3 regions of the Streptomyces sp. NPDC025833 genome follow, and region 1 is predicted to be linked to each of the others. Evidence: riboswitches for the same ligand, from Rfam matches in the RefSeq annotation. Region 1 holds a riboswitch; each other region holds the start of a gene.

Region 1 (6,138 bases):
CGGTGGCGCTGGTGACGCCGTGGCTGAACTCGTGGCCGGCCACGTCGAGCGCGGTGAACGGCTTGGCGTTGCTGGTGCCGTCGCCGTAGGTGATGCTGAAGGTCGAGTCGCTCCAGTAGGCGTTGTTGTAGCCGTTGCCGTAGTGGACCTTGCTCAGCTGGCCCTTGCCGTCGTTCTTGATGCCGTTGCGGTTGAAGGTGTCCTTGTAGAAGTCCCAGGTCGTCGCTCCGCCGAACTGCGCGTCGACCCCCACCGTCTGGCGGTTGGACAGGGCGCCGTCGCCCCAGGCGTTGTCGGTGTCGGTGTAGGTGGTGCCGCTGCCGCTGGTCTTGTTGCCCAGGTCGTTGGTGTAGATACCGCCCCGGCTCGGGTCCTTCAGGGTGTAGGTGGTGCCGGAGACTGAAGTGGTGAGCGGGACCGAGCCGACGTAGTAGCCGGTACCGGTGCCGGTGGCCGCAGCGGTGGGCTTGGCCTTTGCGGTCTTCCCGTCCGTCGTGGTGTACCCGGTCGGGGCGAAGGAGGCGATGGTCTCCGTCTGGAACAGGACCGTACCGGTGTGGGCGTCGGTGACGACCAGGCGGTGGCTGGGGGTGCCGTCGGTCTGGGTGCCGTCGACGGCGGTCCGCCAGCCCAGGCGCGGGGAGCCGGACGCGGCGTAGACGACCAGCTCGGGCTTGGCCGCGGTGGCGTCCTTGGCAAGACCCTTGGCGGCGTAGCGTCCTTGGGCGGTCCACGTGCGAGCGGCGGCGAGGGCCTGTGCGCGCGCCTTGTCCGCGGACACCTTCGGCTTGATGCCGGCGAGGTCGATCGCGCCGATGCCGTGCTGGACGGAGCGGATCACGCCGCCGGCGCTCTCGTGGGCGACCAGGTCGCCACCGATGACGGGCAGGCCCTTGTACGTGCGGTGGTAGCGCAGGTGGTGGACGCCGTCGGAGTCGGCAGTCACAGCGACGACCTGCAGCCGCTCATTGGATCCGAGGCCTAGCTTCTCGGCCACGGGGGCGGCCTGGCTCTTGCCGAGCGCAACCTCCTGAGCCGGCGTCAGCCGGACGACGGAGAGCGGTTTGTGGGTGACGGGGGTTCCGTCGGCCGCGAGGGCGACGCTGGTCTGCGCGGCGACGACGAGGGCGGCGGTGAAGGCTATGCCACCAAGGACGGACTTGCTGCTCACAGACGACTCCTTTGCGGGCCACTGATGAGTAGCCCGGTTCGGCCCTTGACGGGGTTCCGTCATGTGGGTGAGTGACCAGAACAGTGACAGCCCGAAAGGTGGCCTGTCAGGTACCCGACAGGCATTCGGCCGATAGAAATAGCTTGCCTTTGCGGCGATTGGAACAAAAGGAAAATTTCACAGAAGTAAAGGCGGCGAACATCCCTAAAAGGGTCCAATAATCGGCCAGTCTGCGCATGAAAGATTGCCGCAATGGTATGGCAACGCTTGCGCAAAGGTGGCAGTTTATGATGCTTCCCTTGCGGCCAGTCAGCCCTTCAACTTGGCCGCTGCTCAGCTCAGTTGGGTGACAGGCAGGTAAAGCCCCTGGTAGATGGGTTTTCGACCAAGAAATCCGTCTCCACCAGAGGCTTGGTGTGCTTGCGCGTTTTTCGCGGTTGGCCGAGCAACGGATCTTGTGGAGGAGTCGCCAGGACTTGAGGGTGGCGACGGCCTGCTCGACCAGGGCTCGGATCTGCGCGTGGGGCCGGTTGACGGCCTTTCGCCCTGCGGAAAGCGTCCCCTGCCGACCCCACTACGGGATGCGGACCGTACTCCCGGCGCGTCCGTGGCCCTTGTCGGCTCAGCAGGTGACGCCGGCCTTGCGCAAGAGCGGCAGTGACGCGGTGTTCACGGACGGCCCGGACATCGGGGCATGCTCGGCGGCGAGCCTTCCTCGCCGAAGGCTCTTCCGCACGCCTGGGCACGCATGCCCGTGCACATGCTGGTGATCACCTTGCGTTCCGTTTCGTCCCGCCTGCTCCGATCAACGTCGAACGGCCTGGCGGCACTCAGACCGCGGGAAGGAGCGGAGAGATTCTTCTCTATGCCTGTTCTCTTTATGCCGTCGTCTTACCGAGGTTTTCGGCTGTCGCTGCTTTTCCCACAGCGCGCCTGCCGCCGCGTCGCGTGATTTGTGCGAGCTCACCCTGAAAAGCCATAGCACCACCCACCTCGTGGAGCCGGATTTCTCGCCGACATGCTCGGCATCAAGTGGGATTAGGTGTCGGCCCGTTGTCGGGCCGGTGGCAGCACTTGACGGCCTGTTGCTCCGCCCGTAAGTTCTCGTGCCCGAGGAGCACCACAACCGAACACGCCGCCATCGATCCTGCGCGGGAGAGCCCGTCCCTTCGGGGACGGCGTCGAAGGAGCAAATCCTCCCCGGAAACTCTCAGGCACCCCTACCGCATAGCGGAGGCGGACTCTGGAAAGCAGACGCCCCACGCGTCTCGCCCACGGTGCAAGCCGCTTCCTTCTACGCGGTGAAGCTCTCAGGCTCATGACAGAGGGGGAGGGCCATCTGGCCGCACGCGCCCGCGCGTGCTCCACCCTCCAGGAGCCTCGATGACTCACCCGTTCCTCACACCCTGGCGTGTCCGCTCTCTCCCGCCACCGGACGCGGGCCCCGGGGCGCCGCGGCATCAGCTGCGGGCACTCACGCCGCCGACCTGCCGTCGGTGAGTCCCGGCGCAACGGCCCGGACACCGGCAACGGCGTGGATGCGCTGATCACGCCGCTCTCAGCCTGCTCTCACGTCGCGTGCAGCCCCGTTCGCAAGGAGCGCCCATGTCCCAGATGTTCCCGTTGTTCTTGTCCTTTCCCGCTGACACGGATCCCGAGTTGTCGGCCGCCGTGGAGAGCGAGGACGACGCACGACTCGCCGCCGAACGGGCCGGAAAGCTGTTCGGCGCAGCGCATTCCCGCGAACGCCGACTCGGGCCCGTCACCGACAATCTCATCGGACACGTCATCGACGACTGCGGCCACATCATCCCGCTGCACCGGCCGGAGGCCCTGCTCGCCCTGGTGCGCCCCTTCCTGGCCGGCTACGACACGAGCGCAGCGTGACCGGACGCGCCGGGCGGCCGCCACGCTCGTGAGCTACTTCTGCCAGCCGACGGTCTCCGGCAGCGGCGTGCCGAATATCGTGGCGCCGACGTTGGCCAGCCCTTTCTTGACGCCGTAGACGGACGGACCGCTGAAGAGGGGCAGGAAGGCGTACTGCGCCAGTTCCTCACGTTCGATGGCGTTGGCGCGGGCGATCTGCTTGGCGGGGTCGGATATCTCGGAGGCGGCGTGGATCTGCTTGTCCAGCTCCGGGGTGCCGGTACCGGTCAGGTTGGAGTCGCTGTCGGTGCCGTAGAACTGGTAGAGGTAGCGCGCGCCGAAGGGGTCCGTGGAACGGTTGCCGGACAGGAAGAGGTCGAAGTCGCGATCGCTGAGGATCTTGGAGAAGTCCGCCTCGTCGGCCTTCTTGATGTCGACGCCGATGCCGACCGGCTTCAGCATCGCGGCGAATGCGTTGGCCGTGGCCTTGTCCAGCGGGTCGTCGCCGAGCAGGGTGTAGCGGACGGTGAGCCTGGTGCCGGCCTTCTCGCGGATGCCGTCCTTGCCGGCCTTCCAGCCGGCGGACTCCAGGGTCTTCCTGGCGTCGCCTGGCGCGTACTTGATCACCGACGAGACGTTGTCCTCGTACCCCTTCTGGAAGCTGTAGAGGAGCGCCGAACCGGGAAGCGGCTCGGAGTAGTCAAGTCCCTGGAACTGAATCTTGGCGATCTGTGTCCGGTCGACGCTCTGCAACAGCGCCTTGCGTACCCGCACGTCCCGAAGGGCGGCGGACTTCGAGTTCACGTACAGCGAGTACTCGAACGGGCTGCCGCCGCGGCGGATTTCCGTGCCGGTGACGCCGCTGACCTGCTTCAGGCCCTCCGCGCTGCCCGTGGTGGCGTAGTCGACCTGGCCGTTCTTGAACGCGTTGGTCGCCGCGGACGAGTCCAGGTTGACGTAGATCCGCTTGTCGAGCTTGCCCTTCTTCCCCCACCATTTCGGGTTCCGGACGAAGGTGAGGTTGCCGCTCTTGGTGTCGAAGGTGCCGACGGTGTACGGACCGGCGCCCCATTCGGGGTGGGCCTTCTTCACGTAGGCGTCGTTGAAGTTGGCAACCGTCGCGGCCTTGGGGTTCAGCAGCGTGGTGAACAGGCTGGACCACCAGGGGTCCACGCCCTTGAAGTCGATGACGGCCTGCTTGTCGTCGGCACCGCGGGTGACCGAGGTGATGCTCCGGTACCCCTCGGTGTTGCTCGCGTTGTAATCCTTGTCGGAGCCGTTGTTGGCCTGCCAGGTGGCCTTGACCGCCCGCCAGTCGATCGGGGTGCCGTCGTTGTAGGCGGCCTTGGGATTGAGGGTGAGGACGACTCGCTGGTTGCCGCCGGTGACACTGACCTTGACGTCGCTGAGGTAGTCCGGGTTGTACTGCACGTCGCCGGTGGGGGAGTAGGTGATGACATCGGGGTTGTACCAGAACCACACCCGGGTGGCGGTGAGGGTGGCATTGGCGTTGAACGGGTTGCCCTGGTCGTCGAAGGTCCCGGGCGTGGTATAGGTCCCTCCGTCCTTGATGTTGTCGTAGGGCTGGGGGTTGTAGTCGACCTTCGCCGACGCCACGGCGGGGGTCGCGCCCTTGGCCGACCCTCCGGCGTCCGGCGCGTCGGCACCGGAGGAACTGCAGGCGGTGGCCGTCAGGGCGAGGGCCAGGGTGAGTACGGAGGCCGGGGCGGTTCTCGGTCGCATGGCGAGTGGATCCATTTCTTCGTGGGGGTGGGACGCCGCACGGCGCGGCGGCGCTGCGGAACAGAGGTCGCGAGGGCGGTCAGCGGGCGTGACAGGCGGAGCGGTGGCCGGAGCCGGACCCCGTGGGGTGCAGGGCCGGACGCTCGGTACGGCACCGCTGCCGCAGTCCGTCGTCGAGCAACCGGTGCAGCGGACACCGGTCGACGAAGACACACCCCTGCGGCAGGCGCGACGCACTGGGCTGCTCGCCCTCCAGCACGATGTGCTCGCGGGCGCGCTCCAGTTGCGGATCGGGTACCGGGATCGCGGACAGCAGGGCCTGTGTGTAAGGGTGCCGGGCGTCCGCGAAGAGTTCCTCGGTGTCACCGATCTCCACGATGTGCCCCAGGTACATGACCGCAATCCGGTCGGACACATGGCGCATCACCGCGAGGTCGTGCGCCACGATCAGGTACGCCAGGCCCAGTTCGCGCTGCAGCCGGGCGAGCAGGTTGATGACGCCGGCCTGGACGGACACGTCGAGGGCGGACACCGGTTCGTCCAGGATCACGATCCGCGGCTCGGTCGCCAACGCCCGTGCGATGCCCACGCGTTGACGCTGACCGCCGGAGAGGGCCGCCGGGAAGCGGTCCGCCACCGAGGCGTCCAGCCCTACCAGGGCGAGGAGTTCGCCCACCCGGGTCCGGATCGCCGCCCGATCCGCGCCCACCGCCTGGAGCGGTTCGGCGAGGAGCTGGAAGACGGGCAGGCGCGGGTCGAGCGATCCCATGGGGTCCTGCATGACGATCTGCACGGCGCGCCGTAGTCTCCGCCTCTGCTCGGCGAAGGCCGGGGCGGCGACGTCCGTGCCCGCGATGTCGATCAGACCGTGCTCTGGTCGCCCGAGCCGCATGATCTCCAGCAGGGTGGTGGTCTTTCCGCTTCCGGACTCGCCGACCAGACCGAGGGTCTCGCCGGCTCGCAGTTCGAAGCTGACGTCGCTGACCGCGTGCAGCGTCCCGACCCGGCGTCTGAGGAGGGCTCCCTTGGTGAGCGGGAACGTCTTGGTCAGGCCGGTGACCCGCAGCACCGTCTCGGCGTCGGCGTCGGCGTCGGCGTCGGCGTCGGCATCGGCGTCCGGGCCGGGCTCGGCCTGCCCTTCGGCCTCCGCCGCCTGCGGGTAGAGCCTGTCGGCCGCCCATGTGCCTTCGGCCAACTCGTCGGCGCGCAGGCAGGCCACCTGCCCGTGCCCGGGGACCGTGGTCAGCTCCGGTTCGTGCGTGCGGCAGGACCCGACAGCCGCGGGACAGCGGTTTGCGAAGGAGCATCCTGCCGGGAGCTCTATCAGTGACGGTGGTTCACCCGCGATCGGCACCAGC
Region 2 (6,138 bases), on a different contig from region 1:
TCGCGCCTGACTTCCGCAGCAGCGTGATCGCCGCGATGAGGCCGAGCGGCAGCAGGACCGAGAATCCCGGGCTCCAGCCGGTGAGTTCGAGGGTCCAGTCGCCGGTCGCGGTGCCGAGCGCGAAGGTGACGAGAACGGCGAGCCAGTAGAACGACTCGCGCGGCAGCGTCGTGACCGAGTGGATCGAGAGGGTGCGCTCGCGCAGCCACCACACGCCGAAGACAACCGCGAGCAGGACCGAGAACACTGCTGAGCTGATCCACAGGGGCACGTCGAGTCGGTCGGTGAGGATGTCGGTGTACAGCGTGCCCGTGACACTGACGACGACCACGGTCAGCCAGTACGGGAAGGGGGCGTACCGCTTCAGTCGAAGCTGGACGCCCAGAACCCCTACGAACCCCGCGGTGAAGATCCAGGCCGTGTTCACCAGGCCGACGCCCAGCTTCATGTTGATCCAGTCGGCGAAACTCTCACCGACGGTCGTGCACAGGATCTTGATCACCCAGAACCAGATGGTGACCTCGGGAACCTTGTTCGGCATCAGCCGCCCGCTGTGGCGTGTGCGGGGTTCGCCTGTCGTTGTCATGCGGTGCAGGTTGACCCGGTCGACCTGCACACAACCTGACCACGCGATCGTCTACGGTGCGGGGAAGGTCACTTCGACGCGTCCGTGACCATCCGCGATCGCACGGACCGCCACTCCTGCGGACGCGGCGAGACGCCGCACCACGGCCAGCCCCAACCCGTGCCCGTCGCCGCTGGTCACGCCCGCATCGAAGACCCGGTCGACCTCCGCCGGATGGAATCCCGGACCATCGTCGAGGACATCGACCACGACGTCCTGGGGCTGGATGCGCGCCGTGACCCGAACATGCGAGCTCGCATGGCGCAGGCCGTTCTCCAGCAGGGGTGACAACACGGCCACGACGAGTTCGCCCGCCACGGCGACGGCGACGCCGGTCGGGATGGCAGCTCGATGGAGCGGCCGGCTATCGTCTGTCGTGCCGCCGTCCTGAGATCGCAGCGGGCGCCGTCACCGGTCCGTGTCCGGGCGGCACTCAGAATCGTCGTGATGGCAGTGTTCAAGCGGTCGACCTCCCTCAGAACGGACTCGGGCGCGAGGTCATGACCGGAGAGCTGCGCCAGCTGTGCCTCGCCCCGCAGGACCGTCAGGGGCGTCCGCAACTCGTGGGCGATCTCATCGGTGAGGCGGCGCTCGTCAGCGAGCGCGTTGTCTATGCGGCCGAGCAGGCGATCGAGAGTCCGACCGAGCTCTCCGAATTCGTCGCGAGGAACGCCGAGGTCGAATCGGCGCCCGGGTTCGTGATCCCCCCAGTCGTCGGCAAGAGCGGCCATCTCGTGAACCACCCGCAACGCACGACCCACCACGAGGTACGCGACGACGCCGGCGAGCAGGATCGTGATGCCACCCAGGACGAGCGACATGGCCAGGCTGCGCCGCTCTGACGTCGCGTACGGCGTCAGTTCCACCCGCACGACCGCCGCGACCCGGTGGCCTTCGAGGCGGATCGGCTGGGCGTACAGCAGGTACCTGCCGACCGTGGTGGTCTTGGGCTGCCCGGCGTCCGCAAGCGCCTTAACGCGACCAAGAAGGCTCCCGGGGACGATCCCGTCAACGAGGTGCCCATCGGCATACACCCACGAGACCGTGTCCAGGGCTTCGTTGCCGCTCTCGATCAGCACGACGTGGCCGCGGCGCACGGTTACGTTCGCCGCCACCGCCTCGGCACGCGTACGCGCCACAGTGTTCGCGTCGGCGTCGGTCACCCGGCTCAGCAAGACGTGCGAGACCATCACCAGCACTCCAGCCTCGTTGCTTGACGCGGTCAGTCCCTGCGTCGGGGCCTTGGTGCCCCCGGGCCTGGTTCTCTGGTGGTACGAGCGAGGACGTGGGCGACTGCCTCGTTCACGGTGCGAAGTTCTGTGTCGTCGCGGCACAGCGTCGGTAGGTGGGAGACGTCGAGGCTCAGCGTCAGGTGTGCCGCGGGCGTGTCGGTGGTGGAGGGGGCCGTGATCCGCCGTGGGGCGACGCCGAGTTCGTCGAGGGCTTGTGCGGCGTCCGGGCGGTTCGCGTACCCGCCGGGCAGTGACATCAGCAGGTGGTCGGTCTCGGTGGTGCCGGTCAGGACGCGTACTCCTGCTTCGGCGATGTCGTCGGCGAGGAGGCGGGCGGCGAGGAGGCGGGCGGCGCGCAGGCTGCGTGTCTGGTGGTCCCGGAACTGTGGTGAGGCCGCGTGGCGGAAGGCCGCGGCCCGTTCGGCCGTGCCCCAGCACGGGCTGTCGGCCTGTTGGCCGGGGAAGGCGGCTGTGTCGAGGGTTCGCGCGATGGCGGGGTCATCGGTGAGCACGACGCCGCCGACATGAGGATGTGTGGTGGTGGTGGCGATGTGGGCGTAGGGCAGGGGGCCGGCGTGGAGTCCGGCCGCGACCGGTCCGGCGACGTTCGCCATGTCCACCAGCAGCAGTGCGCCGACCGCGTCGGCGGCCCGACGCAGTCCCGCGTAGTCGACGTGCCGTGGGTACTCCGGGCGGCCCGCGATGATGAGCCGGGGGCGTCGGCTCTCGGCGATCCGGCGCACGTGCTCGGTGCAGGCGGGGGAGTGGCAGCCGTGCAGGGGGTAACGGATGAGGTCGTAGCGGTCCGCCGGGCCGTCCGGATGCGCCTGGGGTGTCGAGGTGGGGTCGGGGTCCGGCCATGGATGCGGCACGAGCACGGTGTCGCCCTGCCGGAGGAGCGCGGACATCACCAGTGTGTTGGCCTCGGGACCGGGGCGGCAGAGCACGCGGGCATGCGCTGCGCCGAACAGCTTTCCGGCCCGTTCGGCGGCGAGTCGTGCGTCGTCCTCGCTCTCCACGGCGGCCGACAACTCGGGATCCGTGTCACCGGAGAAGGACGGGAACGACGGGAACGTCTGGGACATGGGCGCTCCTTGCGAACGGGGCTGCACGCGACGTGAGAGCAGGCTGGGAGCGGCGTGATCAGCGCATCCACGCCGTTGCCGGTGTCCGGGCCGTTGCGCCGGGACTCACCGACGGCAGGTCGGCGGCGTGAGTGCGCGCGGCTGATGCCGCGGCGCCCCGGGGCCCGCGTCCGGTGGCGGGAGAGAGCGGACACGCCAGGGTGCGAGGAACGGGTGAGTCGTCGAGGCTCCTGGAGGGTGGAGCACGCGCGGGCGCGTGCGGCCAGATGGCCCTCCCCCTCTGTCATGAGCCTGAGAGCTTCACCGCGTAGAAGGAAGCGGCTTGCACCGTGGGCGAGACGCGTGGGGCGTCTGCTTTCCAGAGTCCGCCTCCGCTGTGCGGTAGGGGTGCCTGAGAGTTTCCGGGGAGGATTTGCTCCTTCGGCGCCGTCCCCGAAGGGACGGGCTCTCCCGCGCAGGATCGATGGCGGCGTGTTCGGTTGTGGTGATCCTCGGGCACGAGAACTTACGGGCGGAGCAACAGGCCGTCAAGTGCTGCCACAGGGCCGACAACGGGCTGACACCTAATCTCACTTGATGCCGAGCATGCCCGGCGGGAATTCTTCCGTGTCCGGTCCCACATGTCCGTGAACATGTGGATCGCGTGCAGGCGCTCACTCGCGAATCCACGCCGCCCCATGCACACCGGATTACGTCGATCGGCCGGGCGGCACTCCGGTGTCGGGAGGAGCGGAGAAGGTTCCGTGCGATGTCTGTTTTCCTATGCCGTCGGGGCGTTGCTCAGCACCTTGCCGGTGGTGGCGTCGACGATGACGTCCCGCACGCCGGTGTCGGTCGAGGTCGCCTTGGCGGTGACACGTATCCGGTAGGCGAGGACCGGTGTCTTGCCCGCCAGGGCGCTCACGACCAGCTCGGCCTGGCCGGCCTTGCCCGCGGCCGCGTCGGCCGCCGCGGCCCTGGCGTCGGCGGCGGACTTCTTCGGTGTGGTGCTGGCGAGGGAGATCGCGCGGGGGTCGCTCGGGTCACGCCCAGGTACTGGTCGCGGGCGTCCAGGTGAACGATCAGATCGGCGCCCAGCACCGCGAGGCCGTCGTGCGTGCGCTGGAACCGGACGTGCTTCTTGCCGTTGGCGTCCTGAAGGGCGTCCGTGGCCGTCAGCACGTCGTCCTCGGTCACGCCGGTTGCCGTCGCATGGGCGTGCGCGGCGGCGGCTATGACGGCGGGGGAAGCCTGGCGCGATGCGAGGGGGCCGGCGGCCCGCGCGGGCCGGCCGGGGGCGGCGGAAGCCGAACCGAGTGCGCTCGCACCCACAAAGCTTGTCGCAACCATGACAACCGCCTCGGAAGTGCGTATGGATGCTCCACGCATGGGGAACTCCTCAGGGGGAGGGGGGAGACTGCCTCTTGTGGACAGCAGCGGTGACGCAGAGGATCTTGCGTCGTCGCTGGGGCACTCTCTCCTCAGCACCCTCCCGGGAGCTATCCGTAGGCGCGCTTCTAGGTATCCCTATTTAATGAGCGCCGGCCGCCGCCCAGTCGGGGCCTCGACGGCGGTCCACTCCTGTCGGGCGCTGCCCTTCCGCGCCGGGACTTCAGCGTCAGCTGGTCCGGCCGTTCGCGTCGAAACGCTGGAGCAGGCGCGGAAGTCGCGCCGCCCATGCGGGAGTTGAAGCAGGAAGTCCAACAAGGACGTTGGTGTGGGCCGCCTGGCGGATGGCGGTGTCCTCGCGCGTTGGGCGTGCCGAGGGTGTGTTCTCGCGGGCTGATGCTCTGGCGGGCGCGGCGCCGGGCTGCCTCGTCGAGGCACACGGCCCGGTCGTCCAAGTAACGGCCGGCGCGGACTGTCCGGGCAAGCCCCCGGGTGAGGCTGGTGAGCGTGGCCGTCGCCATGCGCAGCGCGAACCGTGCGGTACCCGGCGGCCGCGGCCGCCAGGTACCCGGAGGCGACCAGGTGGGCCGGAGTGGTGAAGCCAGTTGCACGGTGACTCCGGGTTCACCCCCTGGCCGGCAGCCGCCAAGCAGTCGCCGGGTGCACGCTCAGGCATCGTTCACCCGGCGCCGAAAAGGCGTTCCGCGGTGCGCAGTGCGTGTTCCGCCACCCGCTTGCCCAGGGCGAGACCGGCCACGTCGGCCGAGCGGGTGTGGATGCCGGAGTAGACACGGGCGTCCTCGTTCTCCTGGGACAGCTGACTCCAGGCCGTGTACCTGCGCGTCACTCCGGGGGCGGTGGGGCTGGTCAGTTCGAACGGTGCGGTGTGCGGCCCGGTGAGCGCCGTGAGGACCGTTTCCGCCGCGCCCGCGTAGGTGTTGTGGCCGCTGGGATAGTCGGGATGGGCCGGGGTGACGTGCAGCGGTGTCCAATCGGGGTCCGGGTCGATCGTGCCGGTGCGGATGGCCGTGACGGGACGCCAGCGCAGATACGCGTACTTGGTGTCGGAGGTGGCGATCTGCGTGTCCACCAGGGCGACGTGGAACAGCGCGACCAGCGCGGCGCGTGCGGGGACGGAGCGTGGCGACCGGGCCAGGGCGACCCGCAACGGCTCGGTGTACAGCGTCAGCGAGGAGCCGAACCAGAAGACGGCGGTCTCCGTCTGCAACGCCGTGCGTACGGTGCTGTCCACCGCCCCGTAGGCCCGTACCTCGGCCAGGTCGGCACGGTAGCGCGCGGAGTCCAGGGCGGGCGGCGCGGGCAGCCGGTACTGGTCGGGACCGTCGAGCAGGAAGGGCCTCGCGATCCGGTTGCCGTACTGCGCGGCCGGGGCGTGACCCGGCGGCGTCGGCTGCCACACACCGGGGGCCGCCGGCGGGACGGTGAACGGCTCGTTCACCGAGACCGGGTCCAGACCGTCGCCCTCACGGGAGGCGAGGGCCAGCCGGGCATGGCGCGCGCCGGTCGCCACGCCCTTGGACTTGGCCGGCCCATCCGGAACGCGGTCGAGCGTGCTGCGCAACGCGGCGTCCAGATCCTGGGTGCGGGAGGGGACCAGGGCCACCAAGACGTCGTGCACGGCGGATGCCAGGGCCACGTCCTGGAAGTGGTTCCGGTCGACGCCGGGCGGCACCCTGCGGGTGGCTCGGGTCGCCGCGAGCCAACTGATGGCCCAAGTGCGGTTGTTGGTGATCTGAGTGGGGGCGCCGGCGGCCGCGATGGTGGCGGCCGTCGTGTCGTACCAGTCGAGTGCCACGGACGGGCTCGA
Region 3 (6,138 bases), on a different contig from region 1:
GTGGCTCGCGCTCACCTGTCGTACCGGCCCTTCTGGGAGTCGTCCCGCGTTGGGGAACAGCTTAAGCGTCCGGCACGCCCGGGCCCCGTGCCCGTTCGCCGGTGCGGGTGCCCGTACCTCGCCGCGCGGTCGCGCGCCCCCCGCGGGCGGCTCAGTGACCGTGCTGGTAGAACGGGCGGACGTGCTGTTTCAGCCAGCCGGCGACCGGATCGTCGGTCACGTCCAGCAGGACCAGGTTGACCGGCCAATTGACCGGGACTTTGCCCAGGGCCCGGCCCAGTGCCTGGAGGGGCAGGGCGCGCAGGTCGCCCTCCCACTGGGAGAGTTCCACGCCGACGAACATCACCGGGTCGGCCGTCTCGACGGCCGCGAGGCAGCGGCGCGCGGTGAGGACCACGCCGGTGTCGGCGAACTCGGCGGAGGCCGCGGCGAGGAAGTCGACCGGGTCGTCCTGCCAGTCGGGCTCGAAGAGGCGGACCCGGCCGCCGGTGCCCGGGCCGTCGAGCGGGGTGCGGCCGGCGCGGCACAGCTCGGCCACGGCCTGCGGCGGCAGGGGCATGCCGACCACGCCGTCGGGGTTGAGGGCGAGGCCGACCTGCGGGGGCAGGCCGCGGGCGAACTCCACCGCCGGGGCGACGGTGTACGACATGTGGGGCCCGGCCGCCAGCCGGAGCTGCTCCTCGGAGCTGAACACCGGGACGTACGCCTGGCCTTCGGCCTCCAGCGTCGGCAGGTCGAGCTGGCCGCTGTCCGGGCCGCCGCCGGAGGGCAGCGGGATCCACAGGAGGCTGCGGCCGAGGACCTCGACGATCCGGCCGCCCGCCGTGGGGATGCCGAGGGAGGCCGACAGCACCTCCTCCAGTTCGTTGCCGGGCCAACCGCCGTGCGGGTGGGGGTGCGCCTGTGCCGGGAAGTCCGCGGGAATGTCCGCCGGGAAGTCCATCTGCCTACCGCCTGCTGGGAACCACTGTCGGGAGCCTGAAGGCTATCGGGTGGCGGTGACAGTCCCTCATCCCGTGAAGCCCACGCGGACGAGGACGTCCGCCGCGTCCCGGTCCAGCAGCACCGCCGCGCCGCAGCCGGCGGGGAGTTCGCCCCTCTCCACCGCGCCCAGCAGGCGGGCGGTGGCCCGGCGGTGGCGGCGGAAGGCGTAGCGGGAGACGCCCCGGCCGCGTTCGCGCTGGCCCTCCCGGGCCCGGCCGGGGGTGACGTCGAGGAGCAGCAGGTGCAGGGTGGCGCCGCGCCGCCGGGCCTCGCGGCCCAGCCAGGCGCGCACCCAGGGCTGGGTGCCGCAGTCGTGCACGACGACGCCCTCACCGGTGCGCAGGGCCCGGCGGAGCCCGGCGTAGTGGGCGAGGCGGACCAGCGGGCGGTACAGCGCGTACGGGAGCCGGCGCGGCATGCGGGCGTCCCAGCGGTCGCGGGTGTCCTGGGAGTCGACGCGGTGGCCGGCGACCGCGCGGTGCATCAGGGTGGACTTGCCGCTGCCGGGCAGGCCGGTGACGACCACCAGGTCGCGGGGGCCGAAGAGCAGGGCGTGCGGGCTGCGGCCGGCGCGGTCGCGCAGGTCGCGGACGACCGGCGCGGGACGGTCCGCGGAGCGCTCGCGGGCCGGGACGGAGGGCTGCTCCGGCACCGCGAGACCGGCGCCGGCGGCGTAGGCCGATGTCCTGTTCACCGTGATCGTCCTCCCCAGTGGGCACGGTCATGACCCGTACCCGTCGCGTGTAAAGAGAAGGTAATGCGCAACGGTCGGCGGTTCATGCGCGTAGTGCCACAGGTCGGTTACAGATGCGGACCCTGACGGGCCGGGGCGCGGCGTGCAATGATGTGCCCGCCAACTGCATACCGGCCGTTCGAATCCGCGCGGGAGAGTTCCCAGCAGTCCTCGCTGGGGCGCCGAAGGAGCAAGTCCCTCCCTTGAATCTCTCAGGCACCGTTACCGCGTGGGCGAGGCACATCTGAAAAGCGGGCCGCCGTGACGGCGGCTCCACCCAAGGTGCAAGCCGTGACCACCCCGCGGGGCGGTCGAGGCGAACCTCTCAGGTTCCGATGACAGATGGGGAGGAACTTTCCTCGCCCCATCCCTGTGCCCTGGGAGACGACCGACCGATGAGCAGTACCGAACTCCGCCACACCGCGCTGGACGCGCTGCACCGCTCGCTCGGTGCGACGATGACCGACTTCGCCGGCTGGGACATGCCCCTGCGCTACGGCTCCGAGCGCGACGAGCACGTCGCCGTGCGCACCCGGGCCGGGCTCTTCGACCTGTCCCACATGGGCGAGATCGCCGTCACCGGCGCCGGGGCCGCCGCCCTGCTGAACTTCGCCCTGGTCGGCGACATCGCCTCCGTCGGCGTCGGCCGCGCCCGCTACACCATGATCTGCCAGGCCGACGGCGGCATCCTGGACGACCTGATCGTCTACCGGCTGGCCGAGACCGAGTACCTGGTCGTGGCCAACGCCTCCAACGCCCAGGTGGTCCTGGACGCGCTGACCGAGCGCGCCGCCGGCTTCGACGCCGAGGTCCGCGACGACCGGGACGCCTACGCGCTGATCGCGGTCCAGGGCCCGGAGTCCCCCGGCATCCTGAAGTCGCTCACCGACGCCGACCTGGACGGCCTGAAGTACTACGCCGGCCTGCCCGGCACCGTCGCCGGTGTCCCCGCGCTGATCGCCCGGACCGGCTACACCGGCGAGGACGGCTTCGAGCTGTTCGTGAAGCCGGAGCACGCCGTGGAGCTGTGGCAGGCGCTGACCGCGGCGGGCGAGGGCGCCGGCCTGGTGCCGTGCGGCCTGTCCTGCCGGGACACGCTGCGCCTGGAGGCGGGCATGCCGCTGTACGGGCACGAGCTGACCACCTCCCTGACCCCGTTCGACGCCGGTCTGGGCCGTGTGGTGAAGTTCGAGAAGGAGGGCGACTTCGTCGGGCGCGAGGCGCTCGCGGAGGCCGCCGAGCGGGCCGCCTCCAAGCCCCCGCGCAAGCTCGTCGGCCTGGTCGCCGAGGGCCGCCGGGTGCCGCGCGCCGGGTACGCCGTCGTCGCCGGCGGCGAGGTGGTCGGCGAGGTCACCTCCGGCGCCCCCTCCCCCACCCTGGGCAAGCCGATCGCGATCGCCTACGTGGACGCGGAGCACGCGGCGCCGGGCACCGCGGGTGTCGGCGTGGACATCCGGGGAAGCCACGAGCCGTACGAGGTCGTGGCGCTGCCCTTCTACAAGCGTCAGAAGTAGCGACCGGGCGCGGTCGCGGGCGGGGCCCGGTCCCGTGGCCGGCGCGTGACCCTGCGCACACTCACCCGCCCACCAGCGGTTTCCTCACTCCCCCGTCATCAGCACTCCCGCGCGTACAGGAGAATTCAGGCCATGAGCAACCCCCAGCAGCTGCGTTTCAGCAAGGAGCACGAGTGGCTGTCGGACGCCGAGGACGGCGTCTCGACGGTCGGCATCACGGAGCACGCCGCCAACGCGCTCGGTGACGTCGTCTTCGTCCAGCTCCCCGAGGCCGGCTCCACGGTGACCGCGGGCGACACCTGCGGCGAGCTGGAGTCCACGAAGTCGGTCTCCGACCTGTACTCGCCGGTCAGCGGTGAGATCACGGAGGTCAACGAGGACGTCGTCAACGACCCCTCGCTGGTGAACTCGGCCCCCTTCGAGGGCGGCTGGCTGTTCAAGGTACGCGTCTCGGAGGAGCCGGCCGAGCTGCTCTCCGCCGACGAGTACACCGCCTTCACCGCCGGCTGAGGAGTCGTAGTCACATGACTGTCCTGAACACGCCCCTGCACGAGCTGGACCCGGAGATCGCCGCCGCGGTCGACGCCGAGCTGGACCGCCAGCAGTCGACCCTGGAGATGATCGCCTCCGAGAACTTCGCGCCGCTCGCGGTCATGGAGGCGCAGGGCTCGGTCCTCACCAACAAGTACGCCGAGGGCTACCCGGGCCGCCGCTACTACGGCGGCTGCGAGCACGTCGACGTCGCCGAGCAGATCGCCATCGACCGGGTCAAGGAGCTGTTCGGCGCCGAGTACGCCAACGTGCAGCCCCACTCCGGCGCCTCCGCGAACCAGGCGGCCCTGTTCGCGCTGGCCCAGCCCGGGGACACCATCCTCGGCCTGGACCTGGCGCACGGCGGCCACCTGACCCACGGGATGCGGCTGAACTTCTCCGGCAAGCAGTTCAACGTGGTCGCCTACCACGTGGACGAGGCCGGCCGGGTCGACATGGCCGAGGTCGAGCGGCTCGCCGAGGAGCACCGCCCCAAGGTGATCATCGCGGGCTGGTCGGCCTACCCCCGGCAGCTCGACTTCGCGGAGTTCCGCCGGATCGCCGACGCGGTCGGCGCGTACCTGTGGGTCGACATGGCCCACTTCGCCGGGCTGGTGGCCGCCGGTCTGCACCCGAACCCGGTCGAGCACGCGGACGTGGTGACCTCCACCACGCACAAGACGCTCGGCGGCCCGCGCGGCGGTGTCATCCTCGCCCGCAAGGAGTTCGCGAAGAAGCTGAACTCGTCCGTCTTCCCGGGCTTCCAGGGCGGCCCCCTGGAGCACGTGATCGCGGCCAAGGCGGTCTCCTTCAAGGTCGCCGCCTCGGCGGACTTCGCGGAGCGCCAGCGCCGTACGGTGGAGGGTGCCCGCATCCTCGCCGAGCGGCTGACGGCCGACGACGCCCGCGAGGCCGGGGTGAACGTGCTGTCCGGCGGCACCGACGTGCACCTGGTCCTGGTGGACCTGCGCGCGTCCGAGCTGGACGGACAGCAGGCCGAGGACCGGCTCCACGAGGTCGGCATCACGGTCAACCGCAACGCCGTCCCGAACGACCCGCGCCCGCCGATGGTCACCTCGGGTCTGCGCATCGGCACGCCGGCCCTGGCGACCCGCGGCTTCACGGCCGAGGACTTCGCCGAGGTCGCCGACGTGATCGCGGAGACGCTGAAGCCGTCGTACGACGCGGAGGGGCTGAAGGCGCGCGTGAAGGCGCTCGCCGACAAGCACCCGCTGTACCCCGGTCTGAACAAGTAGGTCACCTTTCGCGGGGTACCGCGCACACTGGACGTACCGGCGTGCGCGGTGCCCGCGCCCCGCACCACCCCTCGCATCACCCCCCGTATGGAGGAGTCACCCGTGGCCATCTCGGTCTTCGACCTGTTCTCGATCGGCATCGGCCCGTCCAGCTCCCACACCGTCGGCCCGATGCGCGCGGCGCGGATGTTCGCCCGCCGGCTGCGCAACGAGGAACTGCTCGGTTCCGTGGCGTCCGTGCGCTGCGAGCTGTACGGCTCGCTGGGCGCGACCGGCCACGGCCACGGCACGCCGAAGGCGGTGCTGCTCGGTCTGGAGGGTGCCTCGCCGCGCACGGTGGACGTGGAGACGGCCGACGAGCGCGTGGAGCGGATCAAGCGGGAGGGCCGCCTCGCGCTGCTCGGCGAGCACGAGATCGCGTTCTCCTTCGACGACGACCTGGTGCTGCACCGCCGCAAGGCGCTGCCGTACCACGCCAACGGCATGACGGTCTGGGCCTACGACGCCACCGGGGCGGAGGTGCTGTCGAAGACGTACTACTCGGTCGGCGGCGGCTTCGTGGTGGACGAGGACGCGGTGGGCGCGGACCGCATCGTGCTGGACGACACGGTCCTGAAGTACCCGTTCCGCACCGGTGACGAGCTGCTCCGCCTGACCCGGGAGACGGGCCTGTCGATCTCGTCCCTGATGCTGGAGAACGAGCGGGCCTGGCGCACCGAGGAGGAGATCCGGGCCGGCCTGCTGGAGATCTGGCGCGTGATGCGCGAGTGCGTGGGGCGCGGCATGTCCCGGGAGGGCATCCTGCCCGGCGGTCTGAAGGTCCGCCGGCGCGCCGCCGTCTCCGCCCGCCAGCTGCGTGCCGAGGGCGATCCGCTGGCGCACGCCATGGAGTGGATCACGCTCTACGCGATGGCGGTGAACGAGGAGAACGCGGCGGGCGGCCGGGTGGTGACCGCGCCGACCAACGGCGCGGCCGGCATCATCCCGGCGGTCCTGCACTACTACATGGACTTCGTGCCCGGCGCCGACGAGGACGGGGTCGTCCGCTTCCTGCTGGCGGCCGGCGCGATCGGCATGCTGTTCAAGGAGAACGCGTCCATCTCCGGCGCCGAGGTCGGCT

Evidence for each region. A riboswitch is a leader RNA that binds a small molecule or an ion and turns the genes downstream of it on or off. The one in region 1 is predicted to bind glycine.
Region 2: another riboswitch for glycine. It lies ahead of ACZ4K2_RS35530 (PLP-dependent aminotransferase family protein); the one in region 1 lies ahead of ACZ4K2_RS21630 (alpha/beta hydrolase).
Region 3: another riboswitch for glycine. It lies ahead of gcvT (glycine cleavage system aminomethyltransferase GcvT); the one in region 1 lies ahead of ACZ4K2_RS21630 (alpha/beta hydrolase).

What each region holds. Positions count from the first base shown of each region.
Region 1 is NZ_JBVHNF010000011.1:300,369-306,506, reverse strand. It holds gene ACZ4K2_RS21640 (M4 family metallopeptidase) at 1-1,171, opposite strand, end outside; partial or broken gene ACZ4K2_RS21635 (transposase family protein) at 1,605-1,869, opposite strand; glycine riboswitch at 2,314-2,407, shown strand; glycine riboswitch at 2,413-2,498, shown strand; partial or broken gene ACZ4K2_RS21630 (alpha/beta hydrolase) at 2,915-3,058, shown strand; gene ACZ4K2_RS21625 (ABC transporter family substrate-binding protein) at 3,092-4,780, opposite strand; gene ACZ4K2_RS21620 (dipeptide ABC transporter ATP-binding protein) at 4,860-6,138, opposite strand, start outside.
Region 2 is NZ_JBVHNF010000033.1:22,153-28,290, reverse strand. It holds gene ACZ4K2_RS35545 (COG4705 family protein) at 1-586, opposite strand, end outside; gene ACZ4K2_RS35540 (ATP-binding protein) at 638-919, opposite strand; partial or broken gene ACZ4K2_RS35535 (histidine kinase dimerization/phospho-acceptor domain-containing protein) at 1,099-1,356, opposite strand; gene ACZ4K2_RS35530 (PLP-dependent aminotransferase family protein) at 1,848-2,942, opposite strand; glycine riboswitch at 3,221-3,306, opposite strand; glycine riboswitch at 3,312-3,405, opposite strand; gene ACZ4K2_RS35525 (PepSY domain-containing protein) at 3,703-3,945, opposite strand; gene ACZ4K2_RS35520 (hypothetical protein) at 3,843-4,118, opposite strand; gene ACZ4K2_RS35515 (vanadium-dependent haloperoxidase) at 4,990-6,138, opposite strand, start outside.
Region 3 is NZ_JBVHNF010000003.1:130,479-136,616, reverse strand. It holds gene ACZ4K2_RS05710 (enhanced serine sensitivity protein SseB) at 152-943, opposite strand; gene ACZ4K2_RS05705 (AAA family ATPase) at 1,010-1,678, opposite strand; glycine riboswitch at 1,858-1,955, shown strand; glycine riboswitch at 1,956-2,069, shown strand; gene gcvT (glycine cleavage system aminomethyltransferase GcvT) at 2,113-3,231, shown strand; gene gcvH (glycine cleavage system protein GcvH) at 3,364-3,741, shown strand; gene glyA (serine hydroxymethyltransferase) at 3,756-5,018, shown strand; gene ACZ4K2_RS05685 (L-serine ammonia-lyase) at 5,121-6,138, shown strand, end outside.